DNA from 3 places in the Kosakonia sp. MUSA4 genome. Region 1 is predicted to be linked to each of the others. Evidence: predicted binding sites of a transcription regulator. Region 1 holds the regulator's gene; each other region holds the start of a gene.

Region 1 (7,250 bases):
CGGCGCGGACTGCATCGCAATGGTGCGCGACAGCATCAAATCATGCAGACGACGCTCAAAGCGCTGAATACCCTCCAGTAGATCCCGAAGGCGCTGTGCGTTCATCGGATCGGTTGTCGCCTGCGCCTGCAAAACGGGTAGTTCGTTCTGTTTGATCTGCTCCAGCTTTTGCTTGCCGGCAATGATATGCAGCGTAATTTGCTGAAAAACGTCGCGGTTACGATCAAAGAGGATCTCCAGAACCGAGATATTACGCAGCAGATCGACCATCGCTTCATTCAGCTTTTCGGTGATGGTATCGACCTGCTTCGCCAGCGTCTGGTACTCCAGCATGGTGCGCTCGATCCGGTTAAACAGCGATCCCAACAGCGGTAGTGAAGCGAGGAAACCTGGTTTTTGCTCGAAGGCGCTGATATCCACCTGCTTGATTTTCATCAGTAGATCGGTCAGCTGCGCGCCAATCACGCCAGCGTCTTTTGCCCGGACTTCCTGCATCAGCGATTCAGAAAACTGCGAGATGCTGTTCATGGTTTTGGCGCCAAAGGCCAGCGAGAACACCGGATCGTTAATATTAATTTCTGCAACGATATTCTGGATTTGCGTTTGCTCGGCTGGGGTTAAATTTTCACTGCCGGGTAAGTCGTTAATTGCCTGATTGAGTTGCTGTGGCGCCGCAAGGTCAAGCGAGGTATTTTCCGTCATCCAATGAGTCCTCAATGAGTGAAAAGCGGACAGCAGTAATGGAATAAAATTGCTGATTTATTAAATCGTTATAAGGCTGTCCGTAGAGCGTAATACGGTACAACAGCAGCAAAGTATTAAACAGCTTAAATATTCGCAAGTATAATAAGCGTCAGTTTCTTGAGATGATTTAACACGATGGCAGATATTACACCTGCAAATCTTCTTGAAAATCAGGAAGATTCGCACAACTTTCATCCGATGCCGGGTGCGCGGAATCCGCATCTACAAACGATGCTGCCTCGCATTCTACGCCGCCGCTTACAGTTTGATCCCTGGTGGCAGCGCCTGGAGCTGCCGGACGGCGACTTCGTCGATCTCGCCTGGAGCGAAGAGCCCGGGCAGGCAAAACACAAACCGCGTCTGGTCGTGTTTCACGGCCTGGAAGGTAGCCTGCACAGCCCGTATGCGCATGGTCTGATCCATGCAGCAAAAGAGCGCGGCTGGCTGGGCGTGGTGATGCATTTTCGCGGCTGTAGCGGCATTCCCAACCGCCTGAACCGCATCTACCACTCCGGCGAAACCGAAGATGGCACCTGGTTTTTACGCTGGCTGCCAGAAACCTTCGGCCCGGCGCCGACCGCGGCGGTAGGCTATTCGCTGGGCGGCAATATGCTCGGCTGCCTGTTAGCCAGAGCCGATGATTCTCTTCCCGTTGATGCAGCCGTGATCGTCTCTGCGCCATTGATGCTGGAAGCGTGCAGCTATCATATGGAAAAAGGGTTTTCCCGCTTTTATCAGCGTTACCTGCTGAATTTGCTGAAAGCGAACGCCGCACGCAAATTAAGAGCCTACCCCGGCTCGCTGCCAACGACGCTGCCTGCGCTGCGGAAAGTGCGGCGTATCCGCGAGTTTGACGATCTGATCACCGCCAAGATCCACGGCTTTGCTGATGCGCTGGATTACTATCGCCGCTGTAGCGCCATGCCGCAGTTGCCGTTGATCCGTAAACCGACGCTGATCATTCACGCCAAAGACGATCCGTTTATGGATCATAACGTTATTCCGGATGCCGGCCATTTACCGCCGAATATTGAGTACCAACTGACAGAACACGGCGGTCATGTCGGTTTTGTCGGCGGTACGCTGCGCCGACCAGAAATGTGGCTGGAAAAGCGCATTCCGGACTGGCTTTCCCCCTGGCTGAGAACATCATGATTATTCCCTGGCAAGAGATTGACGCCGACACGCTGAACAATCTGATTGAGAGCTTTGTCTTGCGCGAAGGCACCGATTATGGTGAACATGAACGTTCGCTAGAACAAAAGGTCGCTGACGTTAAACGTCAACTGCAACGCGGTGAAGCTGTACTGGTGTGGTCGGAACTGCACGAGACGGTAAACATTATGCCGCGGGGGCAGTTTCACGATTAACCGGGTAGATGGCGGCTGACTATACTGCAAACACAGTTTTATTCAGGGAGTTGCTATGTCTGCCAAACATCCGGTCATCGCCGTTACTGGCTCCAGCGGCGCGGGAACCACCACCACCAGCGTCGCCTTCCGTAAAATCTTCGCCCAGCTCAATATGCACGCCGCAGAAGTGGAAGGAGACAGCTTCCATCGCTTTACCCGTCCGGAAATGGATATGGCGATCCGCAAAGCCCGCGATCTTGGGCGGCATATCAGTTACTTTGGCCCGGATGCCAATGACTTCAGCCTGCTTGAACAAACCTTTAGCGAATATGGCCAGAGCGGAACCGGGCAAACGCGTAAATATCTGCATACCTACGATGAAGCGGTGCCGTGGAATCAGGTGCCGGGCACGTTTACGCCCTGGCAACCGCTGCCGGAACCCACCGACGTGCTGTTTTATGAAGGGCTGCACGGCGGCGTAGTGACCCCGCAAAATGACGTGGCGCGCCATGTTGATTTACTGGTTGGCGTGGTGCCGATCGTCAACCTGGAGTGGATCCAGAAACTGATTCGCGATACCAGCGAACGCGGACACTCCCGTGAAGCGGTGATGGATTCGGTGGTTCGTTCGATGGAAGATTACATCAACTTTATCACCCCGCAGTTTTCCCGTACGCACATCAACTTTCAGCGCGTGCCGACGGTCGATACGTCTAACCCTTTCGCCGCAAAAGGCATTCCGTCGCTGGATGAAAGCTTTGTGGTCATTCACTTCCAGAATTTGCAAGGCATTGATTACCCGTGGCTGTTGGCGATGCTGCAAGGTTCGTTTATTTCCCATATGGATACACTGGTGGTACCGGGCGGCAAGATGGGGCTGGCGATGGAATTGATTATGACGCCGCTGGTGCAACGGCTGATGGAAGGGAAAAAGATTAAGTAGCCCGGCAAGCCGATTGCCGGGCCAGGGCATCAGGCTTCGATAACTTCGTAGGAGTGGGTGATCTTCACGGCCTTCTCCAGCATCAACGCTACAGAGCAATATTTTTCCGCCGACAGATCCACCGCGCGGGAAACTGCCGCGTCTTTCAGCGCTTTGCCGGTGACGATAAAGTGCAGATTGATGTGCGTAAACAGACGCGGCGCTTCTTCACGGCGCTCGGAAGTCAGCTTCACTTCGCAGTCGGTCACGTCGTGGCGCCCTTTCTGCAGGATGGAAACGACGTCAATTGCGCTGCAACCGCCCGCCGCCATCAGCACCATCTCCATCGGGCTTGGCGCTTTATCCCCGGAATTACCGTCCATCAGAATTTGGTGGCCAGATGCGGACTCACCCAGGAAGGTCAACCCTTCAACCCATTTCACACGTGCCTGCATTTTATTCACTCCGGAGTAGTAATTTTCTCCACAGATTACGCGTACATAACAAAACTCGCAACGGAAGGCGACCTGCGTCATGCTGAAGCGAGACACCAGGAGACAGGCGTGAAAACCTATGCTAAAACAATCTGGATGCTACAAAGATAAATGGATGTTACGCATGTATGCATGACATCGTAGATTAGAGGCCGCAGATAACCCTGACGGCCCACTTCTCAGGACATGAGAAGCTTTGATTGCAACCCCGGAAGCAGGCTGAAACCTACATCCCCGCTTTCGGAGCCAGCTTATAACAGAGGATAACCGCGCATGGTGCTTGGCAAACCGCAAACAGACCCGACTCTCGAATGGTTCTTGTCTCATTGCCACATTCATAAGTACCCGTCGAAGAGCACGCTGATTCACCAGGGTGAAAAAGCGGAAACGCTGTATTACATCGTTAAAGGCTCAGTGGCAGTGCTAATCAAGGATGAGGAAGGTAAAGAGATGATTCTCTCTTACCTTAATCAGGGTGATTTTATCGGTGAACTGGGCTTGTTCGAAGAAGGTCAGGAGCGCAGTGCCTGGGTACGCGCCAAGACCGCTTGTGAAGTCGCCGAAATTTCCTACAAAAAATTCCGTCAGCTTATCCAGGTGAACCCGGATATTCTGATGCGCCTCTCCTCGCAGATGGCGCGTCGCCTTCAGGTGACCTCGGAGAAAGTCGGCAACCTGGCGTTCCTGGACGTAACGGGCCGTATCGCGCAGACGCTGCTGAATCTGGCAAAACAGCCGGACGCAATGACTCACCCGGACGGCATGCAGATTAAAATTACTCGCCAGGAGATTGGCCAAATCGTTGGTTGCTCCCGTGAGACTGTCGGCCGCATCCTGAAAATGCTGGAAGATCAGAACCTGATCTCCGCCCACGGTAAAACCATCGTGGTATACGGAACACGTTAATCCGTAAAACGGCGCATCGTTTATCCGGCGCGCCGTTTTTCTCTCCTCATGTGGCGCAGGCTGATTTATCACCCCGAAATCAACTACGCACTGCGACAAACGCTGGTGTTATGTCTGCCTGTGGCGATTGGCCTGATAGTCGGCCATCTGCAACAGGGCCTGCTTTTCTCACTCGTTCCCGCTTGCTGCAATATTGCCGGTCTCGACACGCCGCATAAGCGTTTCTTTAAGCGCCTGATTATTGGCGGCTGTCTGTTTGCGGGTAGCAGCCTGGCGGTGCAATTGTTGCTGGCGGAAGATCTTCCGCTGCCGCTGATCTTTACCATGCTGACCCTGCTACTGGGCGTCACGGCTGAGATCAGCGCATTGCACGGGCGCTTACTGCCCGCCTCGCTGATTGCCGCCATCTTCACGCTCAGCCTCGCCGGGAATATGCCGGTGTGGGAGCCGCTGCTGATTTACGCGCTGGGCACACTATGGTACGGGCTGTTTAACTGGTTCTGGTTCTGGATGTGGCGGGAACAACCACTGCGCGAATCGTTAAGCCTGCTCTACCGGCAACTGGCTGATTATTGCGAAGCCAAATACAGCCTGCTGACGCAGCATGCCGATCCGGAAAAAGCCCTGCCGCCGCTGCTTGCACGCCAGCAAAAAGCGGTGGATATGATAAGCCAGTGCTACCAACAATTGCATATGCTGGCGGCCAATCAGCATAACGACTACAAACGCCTGCTGCGCGTTTTCCAGGTCGCGCTGGATTTGCAGGAGCATATTTCCGTCAGCCTGCACCAGCCGGAAGAAGTACAAAAACTGGTTGAACAAACCCACGCCGAGCAGGTTATCCGCTGGAATGCGCAGACCGTCGCCGCCCGTTTACGCGTGCTGGCGGACGACATTCTCTACCATCGTTATCCGACGCGTTTCACTATGGAAAAGCAAATCGGCGCGCTGGAAAAAATCGCCCGCCAGCACCCGGATAATCCGGTAGGCCAGTTCTGCGCCTGGCACTTTAGCCGCATCGCCCGCGTACTGCGTACGCAGCGGCCTCTGTACATCCGCGATCTGATGGCGGAGAAGCAGCGTCGATTGCCATTGCTCCCGGCGCTGAAAAGCTATTTATCCCTGAAATCCGCCGCGCTGCGTAATGCGGCGCGCATCAGCGTAATGCTCAGTATTGCCAGCCTGATGGGCAGCGCCCTGCATCTGCCGAAGCCCTACTGGATCATGATGACGATTATGTTTGTCACGCAAAATGGTTATGGCGCGACACGCGTGCGCATTGTCCACCGGGCGGCAGGAACCCTTGCCGGGCTGGTGATCGCCGGGATCACGTTGCACTTTCATGTTCCGCTCGGTTTTACGCTGACAGCCATGTTATTGATTACGCTGGTCAGTTATCTGATTATCCGCAAAAGTTACGGCTGGGCGATGGTCGGCTTTACCATTACCGCGGTGTACTCATTGCAACTGCTGACCTTAAACGGCGAAGAATTTATTGTCGCGCGGCTAATCGATACCTTAATTGGCTGCCTGATCGCCTTTGGTGGTATGGTCTGGTTGTGGCCGCAATGGCAAAGCGGTCTGCTGCGCCAGAATGCCCACGACGCGCTGGAAACAGACCAGCAGGCAATTCGCCTGATCCTCAGCGATGACCCGCAGCCCACGCCGCTCGCCTGGCAGCGTATGCGCGTCAACCAGGCACATAATGCACTGTTTAACTCGCTCAATCAGGCAATGCAGGAACCCGGCTTTAACACCCGTTATCTGGAAGATATGAAGCTGTGGGTCACGCACAGCCAATTTATTGTCGAACATATCAATGCGATGACCACGCTGGCGCGTGAGCATACGATGCTGACGCCGGAGCTGGCGCAGCGCTATTTGCAGTCCTGCGAGATTGCGCTGCAACGTTGTCAGCAGCGGCTGGAGTATGACGGGCCGGGAGAGTCCGGTGATGTGAATATTCTGGAAGCGCCGGAAACGTTGACCCACGGGCCAATGAGCACGCTCGAACAGCATCTACAACGGGTTATCGGGCATCTGAACACCATGCACACCATTTCGTCAGTGGCATGGCGTCAGCGCCCGCATCACGGCATCTGGCTAAACCGACACCTTAACCATTAACCACTTTCTCTACCGCGCTGGCAAAGCGGCGCATCCCTTCATCGATATCCTGCTCGTCAATAACCAGCGACGGCGCAAAGCGCATTACGTCCGGACCGGCATTCAGCACCATTACGCCCGCATCTGCGGCAGCATAGAGAAAATCACGTGCGCGGCCTTTGAATGGCGCAGTTAATTCAGCGCCAACCAATAGCCCCATGCCGCGAATTTCGCTGAAGAGTTGATATTTTTCGCCGATCTGCTGCAAATGCTTAACGAAAAGCTGGCGTTTAGCATTCACACCGTTGAGCACTTCCGGCGTGTTGATAATGTCAAAAGCCGTTCCCGCTACCGCGCAGGCCAGCGGGTTGCCGCCATAGGTGGAACCGTGCGAACCGGCGTGGAACACGCTGGCGATCTCATTGGTCGTCAGCATCGCGCTGATCGGGAAACCGCCCCCCAGCGCTTTTGCACTGGTCAGGATGTCCGGCGTCACACCATAGTGCATATAAGCAAACAGATCGCCGCTACGGCCCATGCCGCACTGCACTTCATCAAACACCAGCAATGCTTTGTGCTGATCGCACAGTTCTCGCAGACCTTGCAAAAACTCCGGCGTTGCCGCCGTAACACCGCCTTCCCCCTGGATCGGCTCGACCACCACCGCGCAGGTATGATCGTCCATCACCGCTTTCACCGCGTGCAGATCGTTGAACGGCACATGAA
Region 2 (7,250 bases), 1.7 Mb from region 1:
ATACCCTTGAAGCGATTGTGGACAGCGTACTGCCCGCGCGCGACAACCCCGGCGCGAATGAGCATGCGATGGTTAACGCGTTCAACCAGTCCCTTGTCGATAACCCCATTCCTGTTGCATAACCGATGACGGGGCAGCCCGCTGCCCCTTTGCTGGAGTTGATGATGCAGAACCCAATCCCCCTTTCGCAAAGACGCGCCCTGTGGGCGCTGAGCCTGGCCTATTTTGTTCAGGCGACGGGCGCACTGTCGGTTGCCGGCAGCCTGGCCGCTGTCTCCCATGAATGGGGATTAAGTGACGGGCAAAGCGCCCGCCTGCTCTCCATTTTTGGTTTAACCTTCGCGCTGGCCGCTCCGCTGGCGCAGATCTTTTTCGGGCATCTGATGCGTAAATATCAGGTGCTGGCCGGGATGCTGGTATTTGGCCTCGGCGCACTTCTCTTTGCGATGGCAGCAGATTACCCGATGCTGATCGCTTCGCGCATTGTGATGGGGCTCGGCGCTTCGTTGATTGGCCCGGTACTGGTGGCGCTCGGCGCGGAGTTAGTGGCACAGCACGATCGCGGTAGTGCTATCGCCATGATATTGCTTGGCGTTTCAATGGCGAGCATGGTGGGGATCCCGCTGGCCGCCTGGATTGCAACGACATGGGGGGCGCGTGAACTGTTTGCGCTGGTCGCCTTATTCAGCCTGCTTACGGCACTGGCGGTGTGGTTAAGCGTGCCAAACATCGTTAAAGGCGCGGATATCCGCTTTCGCCAGTTGGTCGCTGTGCTGGCGGAGGGGAAATCGCTGGCGGCGTTCCTGGTGGTATTTTTTATCACTTCCGGCGTCTATGACATGTACGCGTTTATCTCTCCGCTGATCCGCGATAACTGGCACGGCACAGCCGCCAGCGTTTCTGTGGCCTTAGCGGTGATTGGTGTCGCCGGGATTTTTGGCAACCTGTTTGTTGGCCGCGCAGCGCGCCGCTACAGCGCCGAGCGTTTACTGGTGGTGGGTATCACGCTGCTGATTGTGGATATGCTGGCGATGATGATCCTGCCCGCAAACCTGATGCTGCTTTATCTGCTGCTGGTACTGTGGGCTTTCTCTACAGATCTGCTGTGGCCGTCCCAGCAGCGGCGAGTGGTGGAAATCGCCACGGCCGAAACGCGCGGGATTTCGCTGGCGTTAACCAGCGCCTTTATGTTCTGTGGGATTGGTTTTGGCTCGGCCGTCGCATCGTGGATCTACCCGCTGTTGGGTTTTTATGGTGTGATGCTCAGCGCTGTCCTGTTCTTATTACTGGCGTTAATCAGCCTGCTGATTTCGGAGCGATTACGCGTTCGCTGCCCAGCCCGCCAGCCTGCGATCTTAGGGAGTCGCGATGCACAAAATTGGCTTCATCATTGCCGACCATTTCCAGATGCTGGCGCTGTCCACGCTGACCGTGTTTGAGTTTGCCAACACGGTCAGCGGCAAAGCCTTTTACCAGCCGGTGGTCTACTCCGAATTTGGCGGCACGGTGCGCTCATCATCGGGCATTGGCGTGGATTCGCTGCCGCTTTCGGATGACACCCAGGTGGATAGCTGGCTGGTGGCGGGCGTACTGACACCGGTTGCAGAACCGGCATCGGCTGGCATCGTCCATTTTTTGCAAACCACTGCGCTGCGGGCACGCCGCATTGCGGGAGTCTGCACCGGCGCCTTTGTGCTGGCGCAGGCCGGATTACTGGATAAAAAACGTGCGACCACGCACTGGGCGCACGCCCGCAGTTTGTCGCAGTTGCATCCCGACATTCAGCTTGAAGATGACCGCATTTTTATCATTGATGACCGGATCTGGACCTCCGCCGGCATGACCGCCGGGCTAGATATGGCGCTCGGCATGGTGGAAAAAGATCAGGGTGCGGAGATCGCCCGCGCGGTGGCGCACAATCTGGTGATGAACCAGCGGCGCTCCGGCGGGCAAACGCAGCATTCGGAGATGCTGGCGCTGGCGCCGCGTTCCGATCGTCTGCAAAGCGCGCTCGAATACGCCCGCAGCAACCTGAGCAAAGCGCTGACGGTGGAACTGCTGGCCGATGCCGTCCACCTGAGCGCCCGCCAGCTTAGCCGCCTGTTTCGCCAGGAGACGGGGAAATCGCCAGCCAAGGCGATTGAGGGATTACGTCTGGAAGCTGCGCGGCTAATGATTGAGCAAAGCCGTTTGTCGCTGGACGCCATCGCCCGCGAATCGGGTTTTCGCGATCGCCGCCATATGCGGGAAGTCTTTATTCGCGGCTATGGCATTCCGCCGCAGTCGTTGCGTACCGGGCGCTAAGCCCTATTTTCTCTTCGCGGATAAAAGTGCTGTCGCCCGAAAGGGGATTATTTGTTCGCCCAGGCGGCGTAGACTGATCGCAGTTTTATACGCTTAAAGGAGCAGAAAAATGCAGGAAAAAATCACCATTGTCGCCACCATTACCGCCCATGCAGGCGCGCGCGACAAAGTAGCCCAGGCGCTGAAAACCGTGGAACGAGACGTTCAGGGCGAGCCGGGATGCGAGCTGTACCAGTTACATGTCAACAGCAAAAACGATCATCAGTTCGTGATGATTGAGCGCTGGCAATCGGCGCAAATGCTGGCGCAGCATGAACAGGCCGCGCCGTTCAAAGCGCTGGTCAGCGCCATTGACGGCTTAGCCGATTTGCAGGTAACGACGCTGACTACCGTCGCCTGACAACCAAACCCAGGCATTCTGGCCTGGGTTTCTTGTCTTCACGCTTTCACCAGCTCCGGCCATAAGCGCAGCGTGGTGTCGATAATATCCATCAGCTTTTCCCGCGTCGCGCCTTCCCGCGCGCTGACCGCCATCCCCTGCACAATACACATTAAAAAATGCGCAATAACCGGCAGATCGCTGTGCGGCGGGATCTCACCGCGCAACTGGCGCTGCTGCAAAAACGTCAGCAGGGTCTGTTCCTGCGAGGCATGCTTTTCCCGGATCGTCTCGACGATAGGCTCAGCCGACGATGATACCGTGGCAGAGGTATTGATCAAAAAGCAGCCCGCTGGCGTGTCGCTACGGGTAAAACAGCCCACTACCGCGGTGAAATAATCCCGCAGCGCCTGGGTTACGCTCTTCTCATCACAAAACAGCGTCGCCTGGTGTTTGGCAATAAAGCGCGCCATATAGCGGTCGAGAACCGCCATAAATAGCCCTTCTTTATTGGTGAACTCCGCATATAGCGTTGGCGCTTTCGCGCCGGTGGCTTCCGCCAGCTCGGCCAGCGATGTCGCTTCATAGCCGTGCTGCCAGAACAGCATCATCGCTTTGTCCATCATCTCCGCTCTGTCGAAGACTTTTGGTCGTCCACGACTTTTTTTCGTACCGCATGTGACATCGGTTGTCATGGTTCCTCCCTTGTCCACATGGATTTAATTACTAATCATTATAAAAACATTGCAAGGGCGATGACCAGCGAAGATTTTTAAAAAAATTTCACCACATAACAAATTGAATAATAAAGTATTTATAATTATTTTAATGATCACTATAAAAATAACATTGACGAGTGATGCAGATCACACTTATGATTTACCTATCGATCGTTAAGTTAATACTTACGACGCCCAAACAAACCATTTTAGAAAGGTAAATCACATGAAAAGCATTCAATCCCTGATCGCCGTTGCCGTCCTCAGTTCCCTCTCTTTCGCCAGCATGGCTGCGGTAGAAGTTCAGTCTTCTCCGGCTGACCAGCAGAAAGTGGGCGTGATTTCCGCCAATGCCGGTACCAACCTCTCTTCGCTGGAAAGTGAACTGGCGCAGAAAGCCGATGAAATGGGCGCGAAATCGTTCCGTATCACCTCAGTGACCGGCCCGAACACCCTGCACGGCACTGCGGTTATTTACAAATAAGACGTGGCTGCTCACCAGCCGCAACAGAAGATTTTTAGATTCGGGCAATAACGCCCAACACGAATGAGAAATTTAAGGAATAACACCATGAAAACTTTCAATACTATCGCTATCGCTGCTGCACTTTCTGCTCTCTCTTTTGGCGCTTTCGCCCAGACCGTTACGGCAACAGGCCGCACGCTGGATGATGCAGAATCCGTGATTGCTGCCCAGGCGCAGAAAGAAGGCGCGTCTTACAAAATTATTGAAGCTAATACCAATAACAACGTACACATGACAGCCGAACTGACCAAATAAGTTTGTTGCGATGTACTGTGTGAGAGGCGCCTTCGGGCGCTTTTTTTTATGTCCGCGAAGGCGAACCCGCATGGCTGTAACGGGTGAATTGTTGCTCCAGCATCGGGCGTCCCCACTGATCGCCCTGCCACTCTTTGCTGAGTGTAAAGCCCCAGGATTCATACAGGCGGCGGGCCGCATGCAATCCGCTGAATGTCCATAGCTGTACCGCGTCGAACTGTTGCTCGTCGCAAAATGCCATCGCGCGGGCCAGCAGTTCTCGCCCGACGCCGCTGCCCCGGCACTCCTCATCAAGAATAAACCAGCGCAGATGCGCCTCGTTATTTCCCAGATCCTCACCGTCAATAGCAACCGATCCCACAATGCGCCCGTGGCGAACGGCGAGCCAGATGCCGTTACGCGGATTGTCCAGCCGCCCGGCAAACTCCGCCAGCCCGGCCGCGACTTTTGCTTCAAAAAAATAGCCAAAATCATAGTGCTGCGAATAATAGCTGGCATGCATTTCGCTGATCCGGCCAATCATCCCAGGCAGATAACCGCTGACAATTTCCGGTTTTGCACCGCCCAGTTGCGCCGCCCCGTTGCGGCAGCTTTCCAGCGCAAAAGCGTAAGCGGATAAGCCACGGGCGACCGCTTCACGTTGCGCATCGCTCAGATGCTCCATCGCCTCACGCACGCGCATCGCGCCGTAGCGGTTAATGCGGGCAACGCTCTCTTTCCCTTTTGCAGTCAATTGCAGTGTCTTAAAGCGCGCATCGTCAGTGGCCTGAACTTCCTGTAACTCTCCCGCTTTAATCAGCCTCGCCAGCATGCGGCTGACGCTGGATTTTTCCAGCCCCAGAATAGTGACCAGCTGCGCGGCGGTGATGGCGCCGTGATGTTCAACTTCCAGCAAGGTATGCACGGCGGAGGGCGAGTAATCCGTGGCGGCAAGCGTCGTATTCATAAAACCGAGCTCACGAACCATCAGCCGGGAGGCGACACGAATGTCGTTAATCAGGTTGGGCGCTGTCATCATCTTTCCGCGTACAGGATAATTAGTTGTACTATACAACCACCTGTTGTGCATCCTGTCAATGCAACAGACTGACGCTCACGGAAAAGCGCCGTCACCGCGCATAAAAAAAGGCTGCCAGGCAGCCTTTACGCATTTATCGGGGCTGACGCTTCAGCCACGCGATAAAGTTTTATTCAAAATAAACCGTCGGATTTTCGGCCAGCGAAACGTATTTCTTGCTGTTTTTATCCAGCGTACGGATCTCGCCGCTTTCAATATCGTAAACCCACCCGTGCAAACGCAGCGCGTTGTCACGAAGCCCGACGGCCACAGAAGGATGCGTTTTGATATTGTTCAGTTGCGCAATCACGTTCTCTTCGACCATCGCATTGACTTTGTCGGTCTCGTTTTCGAAAGTTCTCTTCTCAACAACGGCTCTTGCTGCATCTGAATAGTGCAGCCAGTGGGCCACCGCAGGCATTGGCTCCAGGCTCTGCGCGGTAGCGATCGCTTTCATCGCGCCGCAGTTGGAGTGACCACAAATCACGATATCCGTCACGCCCAGCGCCACAACCGCATATTCGATTGTCGCGGATACACCGCCCGGCTCCGGTCCGAACGACGGCACAATATTACCGGCATTGCGGATAACGAAAAGCTGACCCGGTTCCTGTTGCGTCACCAGCTCCGGCACCAGACGGCTATCTGAGCAGGAAATAAACAATGCTTTCGGGTTCTGGCTGGAGGCCAGGCTACGGAAAAGCTCTTTACGTTGTGGGAAAATTTCTTTCTGGAAGCTGAGAAAGCCTTCAATGATATGTTGCATAGCACGTTCTCTTTTTTTCGGTCTTCATTTCGGTTTGAGAAAAACCTCACGCCAAAAGTCCCGCATCTTGACGCAAATTGCAATAGTTCTCTGTCTGCATCTCTTTTTGCGTCCCGTCAGTTCACGGCGAGACGCAGGCCAAGATTGGCGGGATAAGGCGCGAAATAGCTCTGTGTTTGCAGATAACTGTCTGGATATTCCGCCAGATAGTGTTGCAGCAATGTTAATGGCGCAAGGAGCGGCAATAACCCAAGCCGGTAGTTGGTGATCACCGACAGCAGCTCGGCACGCTGCCGGCTGGTGAGGTGCCGGGTAAAATAGCCCTGAATATGCATCAGCACGTTGGTGTGATTCTTGCGCGAAGCGACATGCTTAAGGAGCGCCATAAACTGCTCGCGGTAAGCGACAAAGAAAGCGTCCAGATCCTTCCACTCGCCGAGCCGGGCAACAAAGGGCCCGATTTTGCGATAACCCGCCTGATGATGAGCCAGCAACTGAAGTTTGTAGCGGCTGTGAAACGCCAGCAGATTGCTGCGGGTTAACCCCTCTTCACGCAGCGCATTCAGCTCATGCAGCGCGAAGATCCGCTCGACAAAGTTTTCGCACAACTGCGGATCGTGCAAGCGCCCGTCCTCTTCGACCGGCAGCCACGGGTATTTTTTCAGCAGCGCCGCGGTAAACAGCCCAATGCCCGCTTTACGCCCGCGATGGCCCTGCTCGTCATACAGCCGTACGCGTTCCATTCCACAACTGGGCGATTTCGCGCAGACAATAAAGCCGGAAAAGTTACTGACGGAAGGCAAAAACCGTTCGGCGAAAGCAGCCATTTTAGCCGTCACATCTTCCTGCGGATCGTGACTAAAACGCATGCGGGTGTCGCCATCGCTAGTCTGGATCAGGCGCAGCGCCGGACGAGGAACCGGCAGGCCGATGGCCATCTCCGGGCAGACAGGCTTAAAGGTGACCCACTGCGCCAGTTCATCCATGACAAACCCCATGCGTTTATGTCCACCGTCGAAGCGCACTGCGGAGCCGGTCAGACAGCCGCTAATCCCAATTGTGGGTTGATGGTTCATAAATGCCCCCTGCGCTTAACGGGTATAGAAAGACCTACCTTAAAAGTTACACAACAGAGGATGTTTGTCTAAGTTTTAAAGATAAAATTTGTTAATGAATAAGCATTACAAATAGTTATGAGTCAGCAAAAAATTAAGCTAACGGGAACGTTTTTAAAGAGTGATAAC
Region 3 (7,250 bases), 2.4 Mb from region 1:
AATCATAAACATGTTTGCGATACTGTGCTCAAAACCGCTGGCGACAAACATCGCTACCGGCAGCACCATAATCATCGCTTTATCCATCAGGCTGCGACCGGAATAACTCATCCACACGGCCATACAAACCATCAGGTTGGCCAGAATACCCAGCGCAACAGCTTCGATGAAAGTGTGATGCACTTTATGGTCTGCGGTCTGCAGGACGTTTAAGCCCCAGCCACCGTTGGCGACCATATATTCGCCAGACAACCACATTAGCAAGACAAACAGCAGCGCACCTATCAGATTACCGAAGTAGACGTTGATCCAGTTACGGGCCAGTTGCCCCCAAGTGATACGCCCACTGGCTTTCGCCACGACAATCAACACGGTCGAGGTAAAAAGATCCGCACCGCAGATAATGCAGAGGATCAACCCCAGGGAGAAGCAGATACCCCCAATCAGTTTAGCAATACCGTAGGGCATTGCCGCTGTGCCGGTGGTGGCGGTGATATAGAAAACAAAAGCAATAGAGATGAACACACCTGCGGTGATAGCCAGGTAGAAAGTCTTCAGCGGATGTTTAGTCGCTTTATAGACGCCAGCTTCTTCGGCAACTTTGGCCATTTCGGCTGGAAGGATAAGATCAAAAGGGTTGTCAGCTTTCACACTAACTCTCTCTTTATTAAGTCGGCGACGAGATACTAACAAAGCATTATAGAAGAGAATTTGATATGGATCATATCTCGCCTGGCTTATAGGACCGCAAAGAGCGTGGTTTTTTTACGAATGCGGAGTAACTTGTTGATTATCTGAATAAAAATAAATTTTAAAAGTTATAAAATGTGTTGATTATTTTTATGAAGCCTCCGAAAAATCGTTAATTAAAATGGGGTAGTTGCCATAAGAAGTAACAATATTAGTCCGCAAGTAATAATACCATTTACCCGTATTTAACTTAATTATTACAACTTACTGACATTGCAAAAATATAAATAAAAAGGGGCAATAAAATTGCCCCGTAATATAGCGTAGACCTGCTATGAAGCCTACATATTGTCGTGCTACTTGTCGTTATTTCGCCCAGAATGCCGTTTTGGCGCGTTGTAACTTTTCGTAAGCCGCTAACAGGGACTGATGCGCCGGGAATGCCTGCAGGGTACCGTCTGCCGGTTGCAGGTCATAGAACGGCGCTTCACCACTCAACGCGGCGCTGGCTGCTTCAACTGCCTGTGCGCCGTACATGCGTACGAATGCATTCAGATATTGCAGCGGCTCGCGATCCTCTTCCTGCGCCAGCAGCAGTAGCGTTTGCAGGCAGCGGTAGTAGTTGGCGCGTTCCGCGCTGAAGATGGATGCGTTGAATTCCATGGTCCATTCGGTCCAGGCCAGCGCCTGATCCAGATCGCCGCCAGCCAGCGCCAGCATCGCTTTTAACTCGCCAATGCGCAGGGTGTACCAGCCATTGTCTTTACCGGTTGCCAGACCCAGCAGTTCACGAACGCGGGTAAAATCGTCGTGACCTTCGTCGTCCAGTTGGGCGATAAGGTTGAGGTACTCCTCTTTCTCCCACTCGCTGCCCGGTAGTGACAGAATAGTTTCGCGCAGATGGCTGCCCATGGTGTTATTCGCCAGCCACAGATCTTCTGCCGGATAAATATCGGACATGCCCGGCACCAGAATACGGCAGGCGTACACGCCAAGGTGCTCGTAATCGGCGATATAAACTTCTTTATCTTCTGCATTAAAGATAGCCATCAGCGTGGCGAACTCTTCTTCGGTGGTCCCTGCGAAGCTCCAGTCAACGAACGGATAATCCGCATCCTGCTTAAACAGATCCCAGGAGATCAAACCGCTGGAATCGATAAAGTGAGTTTCGAGGTTAGCGTGTTCAGCCACTTCTTCGTCATCAAAGGTCGGCGGGGTAAAGACATCGAGATCTTTCAGACCGCGCCCCTGCAACAGCTCGGTGACTGTACGTTCCAGCGCAACGCCAAAATCCGGATGCGCGCCAAAGGAGGCAAAGCAGGTGCCATTCGCCGGATTAAACAGCACGACGCAGATCACCGGATATTTACCGCCCAGCGAACCGTCGTAGGCAAAAATCGGGAACCCTTCGGCTTCCAGTTTGGCAATGGCTTCCACCACGCCAGGATAGCGGGCCAGTACTTCCTGCGGGATTTCCGGCAGGCTGATACTCTCCGCGATAATACGGTTTTTGATATGGCGTTCGAACACCTCAGACAGACCCTGTACGCGGGCTTCGTTGCGGGTGTTACCGGCAGACATACCGTTGGAAACATACAGGTTGCCGACGATGTTCATCGGAATATAGACCGTCTGCTCATCAGACTGGCGGGTAAACGGCAGGGCGCAGATACCACGCTCATCATTCCCGGATTGCAGATCGACCAGCATCCCGGCGGCCAGCTCGTTCTGTGGATCGTAGAATGCGCGCAGACGAGCATCGAGGATCCCTTCGGGCAGCGAGTCATCTTCCGGCAGCGGGAACCACTTTTCGTTCGGGTAGTGAACGAACGGGCCTTGCGCGATAGCATCGCCCAGCCAGAAGTCAGCGAAGAAGTAGTTGGTGGAAAGACGCTCGAAGTACTCGCCCAGCGCAGAGGCAAGCGCAGCCTTTTTCGTTGCGCCTTTACCGTTAGTGAAGCACAGCGCGCACTCTTTATCGCGAATATGCACGGACCAGACGTTCGGTACCGGATTCAGCCATGAGGCTTCTTCAATGTGAAAACCGAGGTCGGTGAGCTTTTGCTGGAAGCGGGCGATGGAGTCTTCCAGTGCGGCGTCTTTGCCGGGAATAAATGTTTGAGTCATGGCGGTCACTTTTTTCGTACGTAAAGCGCGCAATGATACGGGTTTTGCGTGACTGGCGCTATCTTCCGCTTCTGCCCGGCGAAAATAAAACAGCGGTCTATGCTTAGGGAGAGTAACCGACTGTTCATGGATGGAAAAATGAAAGCGTTCGACCTTCATCGCATGGCACTGGATAAAGTTCCCTTTGAGTTTTTGTGGGAAGTGGCCCTGCGCAGCCTTTATACCTTCGTTTTAGTCTTTTTATTTCTCAAAATCACTGGCCGACGCGGCGTACGGCAAATGTCGCTGTTCGAAGTCCTCATTATTCTGACGCTAGGCTCGGCAGCGGGAGATGTGGCCTTTTATGACGACGTTCCAATGCTGCCCGTGCTGGTGGTTTTTATTACGCTGGCGGTGCTTTACCGTCTGGTGATGTGGCTGATGTCGCACAGTGAAAAGCTGGAGGATCTGCTGGAAGGCAAGCCGGTTGTAATTGTTGAGAACGGTGAGCTGGCATGGGAGAAATTGCATGAAGAGAACATGACTGAATTTGAGTTCTTTATGGAGCTGCGCGGCAACGGCATTGAACATCTGGGGCAAATTCGGCTGGCGATTATGGAGACCAACGGGCAAATCAGCGTCTATTACTTCCCCGACAACGAGGTTAAACCAGGGCTCTGTATTCTGCCGGAAGGATGCAGCGAGAGATATACCTCGGTACCTGAATCGGGCGATTACGTTTGCGTACGTTGCAGTAAAATTGTCGCTTTGCAGGCAGGCGAAAAGCGATCCTGTCCACGCTGTGCAAATCCGGAATGGTCGAAGGCCAGCAGGGCAATTCGGGTGACATAACAGGTTTTTTATCGGGCCCGGCTCGGCTGTGCAAAACATTCTGCTATGTGACTGAGCGCACATTTCCCCCCACGCGGCTATTACCCATTGCGGCGCGTGACGCGCAATGATAAAACCGATGTCACAGGAATAACTTATTGCTTTTTAGCGTGGTGAGGGGAAATGACTCAGGTCTTCAATTTTAGTTCTGGCCCGGCAGTATTACCGGCGGATGTGCTCAAACAGGCGCAACAGGAATTGTGCGACTGGCAAGGTCTTGGCACTTCGGTGATGGAAATTAGCCATCGTAGTAAAGAGTTTATCCATGTGGCTGAAGAGGCGGAGAAGGACTTTCGCGATCTGCTGAACATCCCCTCCAACTATAAGATTCTGTTCTGTCACGGCGGCGGTCGCGGTCAGTTTGCTGGCATCCCGCTCAATTTGCTGGGTGATAAAACAACCGCTGATTATGTTGATGCCGGTTACTGGGCGGCAAGTGCGGTCAAAGAAGCGAAAAAATACTGCGTTCCACACGTTATTGACGCGAAAATCACTGTTGATGGCCTGCGTGCTGTTAAGCCGATGAGCGAATGGCAACTCAGCAATAATGCGGCTTACCTCCACTACTGCCCGAACGAAACGATTGATGGCATCGCGATCGATGAAACGCCCGCGTTCGCCAATGATGTGGTAGTAACGGCTGATTTCTCTTCAACCATCCTGTCGCGCGAAATTGATGTCAGCCGTTTTGGTGTGATTTATGCGGGCGCACAGAAAAATATCGGTCCGGCTGGTTTAACGCTGGTGATTGTACGTGAAGATCTGCTGGGCAAAGCTCATGCAGCCTGTCCGTCTATCCTCGACTACAGCGTGCTGAATGAAAACGACTCTATGTTCAACACGCCGCCGACTTTTGCCTGGTATCTCTCAGGTTTGGTGTTTAAGTGGCTGAAAAAACAGGGCGGCGTCGCCGCAATGGAGAAAGTCAACCAGCAAAAAAGCGAACTGTTGTATGGCGTAATCGATCGCAGCGACTTTTATCGCAATGATGTGGCGAAGTCTAACCGTTCGCGCATGAACATTCCGTTCCAGTTGGCGGACGGCGCGCTGGACAAACTCTTCCTTGAAGAGTCTTTCGCTGCGGGTCTGCACGCCCTGAAAGGCCACCGCGTCGTTGGCGGTATGCGCGCTTCAATTTATAACGCGATGCCGTTGGCTGGTGTACAGGCGCTGACCGACTTTATGGTTGATTTCGAACGTCGCCACGGTTAATTGCTGTAGTCTGCATTCCCCGCAGTTGGACTGCGGGGTTTTATTTTGTCTGTAGAGAGTAAAGTTTCATGGAATCCCTGACGTTACAACCCATCGCGCGGGTAGATGGCACCATCAATCTGCCTGGTTCGAAAAGTGTCTCAAACCGCGCTTTGTTGCTTGCCGCATTTGCCCGTGGCACTACCGTTCTGACCAATTTGCTGGACAGTGACGATGTGCGCCACATGTTGAATGCCCTCAGCGCGCTGGGAGTTCATTATACCTTGTCTGCCGACCGCACCCGTTGTGAAGTGGCCGGCGTGGGTGGTCCGCTGCACTCTGCGGAAAAACTGGAGCTGTTTCTTGGCAATGCCGGAACGGCAATGCGCCCTCTGGCTGCAGCGCTTTGTCTTGGCGCAAACGATCTGGTGCTGACCGGTGAACCGCGCATGAAAGAGCGCCCGATTGGGCATCTGGTTGACGCGCTGCGTCAGGGTGGCGCGCAAATCGATTACCTCGAGCAGGAAAATTACCCTCCTCTGCGCCTGCGCGGCGGTTTTACCGGCGGTGACGTGAGCGTGGACGGCAGCGTTTCCAGCCAGTTCCTGACAGCGTTGCTGATGGCTGCGCCGCTGGCGCCGCAGGATACCGTTATCACTATCAAAGGCGACCTGGTCTCTAAACCTTACATCGACATCACGTTGCATCTGATGAAAACCTTTGGCGTGGTAGTGGAAAACCAGCACTATCAGCGTTTCGTGGTGCGCGGCGGTCAGCAATATCAGTCTCCTGGCCAGTATCTGGTGGAGGGAGATGCTTCCTCGGCTTCTTACTTCCTGGCCGCAGGGGCGATCAAAGGCGGCACGGTAAAAGTGACCGGGATTGGACGCAACAGCGTGCAGGGCGATATCCGTTTTGCCGACGTACTGGAAAAAATGGGCGCGACAGTGGTCTGGGGTGATGACTATATTGCCTGTACGCGCGGCGAACTGAACGCTATCGATATGGACATGAATCATATCCCGGATGCCGCAATGACTATCGCGACGGCTGCGCTGTTTGCCAAAGGCACCACTACGCTGCGTAATATCTATAACTGGCGAGTGAAGGAAACAGATCGTCTGTTTGCGATGGCGACAGAGTTGCGCAAAGTGGGCGCAACGGTGGAAGAGGGCGAGGATTATATCCGCATTACTCCGCCGGAAAAATTGCAGTTTGCGGAAATTGGTACGTATAACGATCACCGTATGGCGATGTGCTTCTCGCTGGTGGCGCTGTCAGATACGCCAGTTACCATTCTGGATCCGAAATGCACGGCGAAAACTTTCCCCGACTATTTTGAACAGTTAGCTCGCATCAGTACGCTCGCGTAACCTTCTTTGCTCCGGGCTGGTGTAAATCAGCCCGGCCTGCCGCACATTTCTTCTACACTCAGCTTCAGACCCTTCTGTTATTCGCACGCAGTAGTAACGATTGTGTGCATTGCCGCGTATAATGCGCGGCGTTTACGTAACGATATGCCTTGATTAAGGAGAAAAAGATGACTGCAATTGCCCCGGTAATCACCATTGATGGGCCAAGCGGTGCGGGAAAAGGCACGCTTTGCAAGGCAATGGCGGAAGCGTTGCAATGGCATCTGTTGGATTCAGGCGCAATTTATCGTGTGCTGGCGCTCGCTGCACTGCATCATCACGTTGATGTCACCTCGGAAGAGGTGCTGGTTCCGCTGGCTGCGCATCTGGATGTGCGATTTGTCTCAATCGACGGAAATCTGGAAGTGATCCTCGAAGGTGAGGATGTGAGCAGTGAAATTCGTACCCAGGAAGTAGCGAATGCAGCATCGCAGGTGGCTGCGTTTCCGCGCGTGCGTGAAGCATTATTACGCCGCCAGCGCGCGTTTCGCGAAGCTCCGGGTCTTATCGCCGATGGACGTGATATGGGAACGGTCGTTTTCCCCGACGCGCCGGTGAAAATTTTCCTTGACGCTTCTTCTGAAGAACGTGCGAATCGTCGCATGCTCCAGTTGCAGGAGAAAGGCTTTAGTGTTAACTTTGAACGCCTTTTGGCCGAGATCAAGGAACGTGACGATCGCGATCGTAATCGTCCTGTAGCGCCGCTGGTTCCCGCTGCTGATGCTTTAGTTCTGGATTCAACCCGTTTAAGCATTGAGCAAGTGATTGAGAAAGCGCTACAATATGCACGCCAAAAATTGGCTCTCGCGTAAGCGACCGAATTCGTAGTACCTGCTGCAATGGAATGTGAGCAGGCATGTTAAACAACCCCATCCGGCATGAAGCCAGGTGGACGTTAAATTGAAGAATCCTGAAGATTATCAATATGACTGAATCTTTTGCTCAACTCTTTGAAGAGTC

What was found. Region 1 encodes CRP, which controls carbon source genes, mostly activating them, when cyclic AMP is high. Its sites were predicted from a motif close to ATGTGANNNNNNTCACAT; they were not measured.
Region 2: a site for CRP is predicted at 3,538-3,555, ahead of bhsA (multiple stress resistance protein BhsA). Genes of this name have one in related genera too.
Region 3: a site for CRP is predicted at 3,694-3,711, ahead of serC (3-phosphoserine/phosphohydroxythreonine transaminase). Genes of this name have one in related genera too.

Annotation. Positions count from the first base shown of each region.
Region 1 covers NZ_CP025697.1:4,996,229-5,003,478, forward strand. Annotated here, with positions in the region: gene C0557_RS23865 (toxic anion resistance protein) at 1-702, opposite strand, end outside; gene C0557_RS23870 (hydrolase) at 880-1,899, shown strand; gene C0557_RS23875 (YheU family protein) at 1,896-2,114, shown strand; gene C0557_RS23880 (phosphoribulokinase) at 2,170-3,039, shown strand; gene C0557_RS23885 (OsmC family protein) at 3,069-3,473, opposite strand; gene crp (cAMP-activated global transcriptional regulator CRP) at 3,786-4,418, shown strand; gene C0557_RS23895 (YccS/YhfK family putative transporter) at 4,467-6,545, shown strand; gene C0557_RS23900 (aspartate aminotransferase family protein) at 6,535-7,250, opposite strand, start outside.
Region 2 covers NZ_CP025697.1:948,020-955,269, reverse strand. Annotated here, with positions in the region: gene C0557_RS04485 (SDR family oxidoreductase) at 1-122, shown strand, start outside; gene C0557_RS04480 (MFS transporter) at 162-1,439, shown strand; gene C0557_RS04475 (GlxA family transcriptional regulator) at 1,369-2,304, shown strand; gene C0557_RS04470 (putative quinol monooxygenase) at 2,414-2,704, shown strand; gene C0557_RS04465 (TetR/AcrR family transcriptional regulator) at 2,743-3,378, opposite strand; gene bhsA (multiple stress resistance protein BhsA) at 3,629-3,886, shown strand; gene C0557_RS04455 (DUF1471 domain-containing protein) at 3,974-4,183, shown strand; gene C0557_RS04450 (helix-turn-helix domain-containing GNAT family N-acetyltransferase) at 4,230-5,198, opposite strand; gene C0557_RS04445 (carbonic anhydrase) at 5,371-6,006, opposite strand; gene C0557_RS04440 (DUF523 and DUF1722 domain-containing protein) at 6,123-7,082, opposite strand; gene C0557_RS04435 (MerR family transcriptional regulator) at 7,236-7,250, opposite strand, start outside.
Region 3 covers NZ_CP025697.1:1,706,931-1,714,180, forward strand. Annotated here, with positions in the region: gene focA (formate transporter FocA) at 1-651, opposite strand, end outside; gene ycaO (30S ribosomal protein S12 methylthiotransferase accessory factor YcaO) at 1,057-2,817, opposite strand; gene C0557_RS08060 (DUF421 domain-containing protein) at 2,956-3,648, shown strand; gene serC (3-phosphoserine/phosphohydroxythreonine transaminase) at 3,811-4,899, shown strand; gene aroA (3-phosphoshikimate 1-carboxyvinyltransferase) at 4,968-6,251, shown strand; gene cmk ((d)CMP kinase) at 6,419-7,102, shown strand; gene rpsA (30S ribosomal protein S1) at 7,216-7,250, shown strand, end outside.